One region of the Paenibacillus sp. FSL R7-0128 genome, then DNA from elsewhere that is predicted to be linked to it. Evidence: riboswitches for the same ligand, from Rfam matches in the RefSeq annotation. Region 1 holds a riboswitch; the other holds the start of a gene.
What was found. A riboswitch is a leader RNA that binds a small molecule or an ion and turns the genes downstream of it on or off. The one in region 1 is predicted to bind S-adenosylmethionine.
Positions count from the first base shown of each region.

Region 2: linked by a shared signal. The riboswitch ahead of metA (homoserine O-acetyltransferase MetA) and the one ahead of NST26_RS26745 (methionine ABC transporter ATP-binding protein) in region 1 are both predicted to bind S-adenosylmethionine.

Region 1 covers NZ_JBBOCD010000001.1:6,323,653-6,326,047, reverse strand. Annotated here, with positions in the region: gene NST26_RS26755 (UbiD family decarboxylase) at 1-264, shown strand, start outside; gene NST26_RS26750 (Cthe_2314 family HEPN domain-containing protein) at 291-1,037, shown strand; SAM riboswitch class I at 1,130-1,265, shown strand; gene NST26_RS26745 (methionine ABC transporter ATP-binding protein) at 1,366-2,382, shown strand; gene NST26_RS26740 (methionine ABC transporter permease) at 2,382-2,395, shown strand, end outside.
Region 2 covers NZ_JBBOCD010000001.1:2,125,143-2,127,537, reverse strand. Annotated here, with positions in the region: gene NST26_RS08660 (aminotransferase class I/II-fold pyridoxal phosphate-dependent enzyme) at 1-81, opposite strand, end outside; gene metA (homoserine O-acetyltransferase MetA) at 131-1,048, opposite strand; SAM riboswitch class I at 1,165-1,296, opposite strand; gene corA (magnesium/cobalt transporter CorA) at 1,823-2,395, shown strand, end outside.

The DNA of each region.
Region 1 (2,395 bases):
GCCTGGCCGCTGATTGTGCTGGTGGATCAGGCAGAAGAGGCGGTAAGCACGCAGACCTCCTTCCTGTGGACCGTATTCACCCGCTTCAATCCGGCGGATGATATCTATTCGGCGGCCGGGGTACACCGGGGCAGCGTCAGCTATACACTGCCGATCATTATAGATGCCCGGATGAAGCCGGGATACCCGGAGGAACTGGCTCCGAGCGAGGATATTGCGAAGCGGGTAGACCGCAACTGGAACCGTTATTTTCCTCTAGTGTAAAAGTGAACTTTAAGGAGGGTCAAAATATGCTGCGGACGTTACTTGGAGAGCCGCCCCGCGTGAACAGCGGTGTGCTGGCTGAAGCTATGGAGTCCATGGCGAAGGCAGCCTCCATGCTGCGCAAGGAGATGGCGGCACATGAAGACCATGACCATGAATACCGCAAGCTGGAAATTTGGACACGCGGCCTGATCTCCTCTCTGGATGAGCTGGAGCAGAGCTGGTTCGCAGCAGCCTTTTTCCGGAAGTCAGTGATCGCAGGTTATATGGATGATATGTCGTCCACGGAGCAGGGGGAGTACGCCAGATATGTGTATTTCTACAAGGATGGCTTCATCCGTGTCTTCTCGCTGCTGGACAAGCTGGGCACGGTGCTGAATAATCTGTACAATCTCAATACAGGCAAGGTGAAGACGCATTTCTCTTATTTCACGGTGCTGAGGCAATTTCAGCTGCTTCACCCGCATCATCCGCTGGCGGAGAAGCTGGAGCGAATCAGGAATTCCTACCGGGAGCCAGTGGAGAATCTGCGCAAGCGGCGCAACGCTGAGATCCATTACATGAACGCGGAGATGACCGACGACCTCTGGCAGCGTCACCAGGGATTGCATGACAAGATTCGTCTGGAGGATCTCGACAGCCACCTGGAGGATTTGAAGCAGAGCCTGGAGATGGTATGCCAATCACTGGCCGCCGCATACAGCTACGGGAATGAACAATGGCACAAGAACAAAGCGGCCCCAGGCCCGAAATCCGGACAAGCCCGTCCGTAAAAACTTACCTTTGACAAAAATCTCGAAACTGAATTATACTTAGGCATACATTAACTTCTGACAGGATACGGAGTCTATAACTTCATACTATGATCTTATCGAGAGCGGCGGAGGGATAGGCCCGATGAAGCCCGGCAACCGGTTTGAATACAGCCTTACGCTGCATCCAAATGTCATGGTGCTAATTCCTACAATGCCGCCGGATTCGGGGGTTTTGGCAGATGAGAAGGCATTGTCATTATACACACAGGGCCTCTTGCGATCTGCATGGATCGTAGGGGGTCTTTTTTGCAATGATGGAAGCTAGAACAGAAGGGGGACGCAGCGGTTGATAGAATTGAAGGATATAACCAAGGTGTATGGCAAAGGCAGTAAGCAGGCAACTGCACTCTCTGCGCTGAGCCTGTCGATTAAGAAGGGGGAAATCTTCGGGGTGATCGGTCACTCCGGGGCCGGCAAAAGCACGCTGATCCGCTGCATTAATCTGCTGGAACGTCCGACTGCGGGCGAGGTGTGGGTGGACGGTGTCGAGCTGACAGCGCTCAGCCAGGGACAGCTGCAGGAGCAGCGGCGTAAGATCGGAATGATTTTTCAGCATTTCAACCTGCTCTCATCGGCTACAGTCTATGATAATATCGCGTTTCCGCTGCGGCTGATCGGAGCCGGAAGGAACGAGATTGAACAAAAGGTTAAGGAACTGCTCGCCCTGGTCGGGCTGGAGGAGCACTGGAATAAGTACCCGGCTCAGCTATCCGGCGGACAGAAGCAGCGTGTCGGAATCGCCCGGGCGCTGGCAAGTGATCCGGATGTTCTGTTATGCGATGAGGCGACCTCGGCGCTTGATCCGCAGACGACAGACTCCATTCTGCGCCTGCTGATGGATATCAACAGCAAATTCCATCTGACCATCGTGTTGATTACCCATGAGATGCATGTCATTCAGAGCATCTGCGACCGTGTTGCCGTGATCCATGGCGGCGGTATTGTGGAGCAGGGTGAAGTGGCCGAGGTCTTTCTGAAGCCGAAGCATGAGGTTACCAAGGAATTCATCCGCAGTGAGACCCAGTCGGACGGACCGCTCCGGCAAGCGATTGATGCTGTACAGCCAGGTTACACGAAGTCGGTCAAAATCACTTTTCTCGGACAAAAGACTTACGGGTCGACGCTCTCACAGGTGGTTCAGGGAACCGGGGTTCACTTCGCCATTCTTCATGGAACCATCTCTACGATCAAGGATGTTCCTTACGGCCAGCTGATCGTCCGGTTCGAAGGACCTGAGGGTGCGGTCGAAGCCACGCTCACTGAGCTCATAGCGCAAGGTCTTGATGTGGAGGTGATTTTGTAATGGACTTTAGCAC
Region 2 (2,395 bases), 4.2 Mb from region 1:
GTAATTAATGGCCCCGGTGGCGGGGTCCTCCATTGAACCAATCTGTGCCAGTCTGCTCTCAATTCTCAGTTTCTCATCCATCTCCATTGCCCTCCTGATTAATTACTTCTATTAAGAATAAGTCAACCTCTTAGATAAATGCCCCGATATCGTAAGGAGTCTCCTGGTATACATAGTAATTGAGCCAATTAGCGAATAATAAGTTAGCATGGGCGCGCCAGACTGCCGGCGGTGTGCGTGTCGGATCATCCTTGGGATAATAGTGCTTCGGCAGGGCAACCTCCAGCCCCTTGGCGATATCCCGGTCATACTCCCATTTCAAGGAGAAGGGATCATACTCCGAATGTCCGGTGACAAAAATCTGCTTCCCGTCATGCGTAGCCACCAGGTACACCCCGGCTTCCTCGGATTCTGCCAGAATCTGCAGCTCCGGGTTCTGCTCAATATCTTCACGGGAGACGTCGGTATGGCGGGAATGCGGAACATGGAACACTTCATCGAAGCCGCGCAGCAGCTTGACATTATTATGGCTCATTGTATGCGGAAACACTCCGAAGCATTTGTCCGGCAGACTCACCTTGCGCACGCCGAAGTGATGATACAGCCCTGCCTGCGCCGCCCAACAGATGTGCATGGTCGAGGTTACATTCTGCTTGCTCCACTCAAAAATCACTTTCAGCTCTTCCCAGTAGTTGACATCCTCGAACTCAAGCTGTTCTACGGGAGCGCCGGTTACAATCAAGCCGTCGAACCGGCGGTGGCTGATCTCATCAAAGGTTTTGTAAAAGCTCTTCAAATGCTCTGCCGAAGTATTCTTCGACGTATGGGAGCTGGGGTGCAGCAGAACAACATCCACCTGAAGCGGGGAATTCCCGATAAGGCGCAGCAGCTGGGTCTCAGTAGTTTCTTTGGTAGGCATCAGGTTCAGGATGGCGATCCGGAGAGGACGGATATCCTGATGGAAGGCCTGGCTTTCATCCATTACAAAAATATTCTCACCGGATAATACTTCTTTGGCCGGCAGGCTGTCGGGAATTTTGATAGGCATTGCTGTTCACTCCTTAACTGAAATGGGGTTCCACTTGGTGGTTCAACCTGAGGCAGGGTAGCGAAAAAAGACCTTTCCCGGGCGAGAAAGGTCATATCATGCAGTCATATGCGCCTCTCTCATCTGCCAGAGAACTTCCGCCGGACGAACAACGCCCTGCAAAGCTTCCGCAAGAATTAGCACCGTGCGTTCACACGCCGGTTGCCGGGTTTCATCGGGCTAGTCCCTCCACCTGCTCTTGATAAGATTTAGCTGTATTCAGTTGAATAACCTTAAGCATCTGAACGATGCTTTTTCTTAAATTTCACTTTAAATCATGAACCTCCTTTTCGTCAAGTCCATACAATGCTGAAGGGGCCTTATAACAGAAAACAATTTCTCTTGTAAGAGCCATATCCCGGCGTTATACTAGACAAGTGTTTCAACCAAGTGGAAACGGCTTTGCCGTCCCTTTAAAGGACGGTACCGTTTCAGCGAGAAATATAAGGATAAGGGATCGTGTGAAACCTATACATTCTTATATTTCAAAAAAAACGGCGAAAAGAAGAGGTGAGAGAACAATGGAAGGCGACCCGGGCTCGCGAATAAGCGTGCAGAATGAACAACCACACAGGATTAACATCAGCTTGCCGGCGGCGGGAGCCCTTTTTCTTCATGCTCTCGGACCGTCTTTTGGCCTTCGTCCATGATTGTACCACCGGCCAAGCTGATTTTTTCCGTGTGCTGAAATTAGCATACCCCTGGAGAAGACCAGGGACATAAGGAGTGAATCAGATGAAAATCCGGCTGGTGAATGCAGGGGTTTTTACGCCTATTGACAATATTGAAGAAACTTTAACCGCCCCTGCTGAGGGGTTCTACTGGATTGATGCCGATGTGGAGGACCTTGTAGAGCTTCAGCCTATATACGGCCTGCATGATCTGGCTGTGGAAGACTGTCTAAGTGAAGAGGATCAGCGTCCGAAGCTGGAGATTTATGAGAGTCATTATTTCATCGTGGTGAACAGCATCCGGTTCGATGATGAGGAAATCTTCCTCCGTGCACTCAATGTATTCCTTGGCAGACATTTCATTATTACCGTTACGAAGCAGAAGATCCATGAACTGCGTGTCCTGAAGCCCGTACTGTGGGAGCAGGAGGTCAGTACGCCTGACCGCTTCCTGTATCTGCTGATCGACCTCGTTGTCGACAACTTCTTCTCGGTCGGTGACCGGATTGAAGCGCGGATCGAGAAGCTGGAAGAAGACATCCTCATGCATACCAAGAAATCGCATCTGAGCGAGATCATCGGTCTGCGCAGTGAGATTCTCTGGCTGAAGAAGATGCTCGGCCCGCAGAAGGAAGTT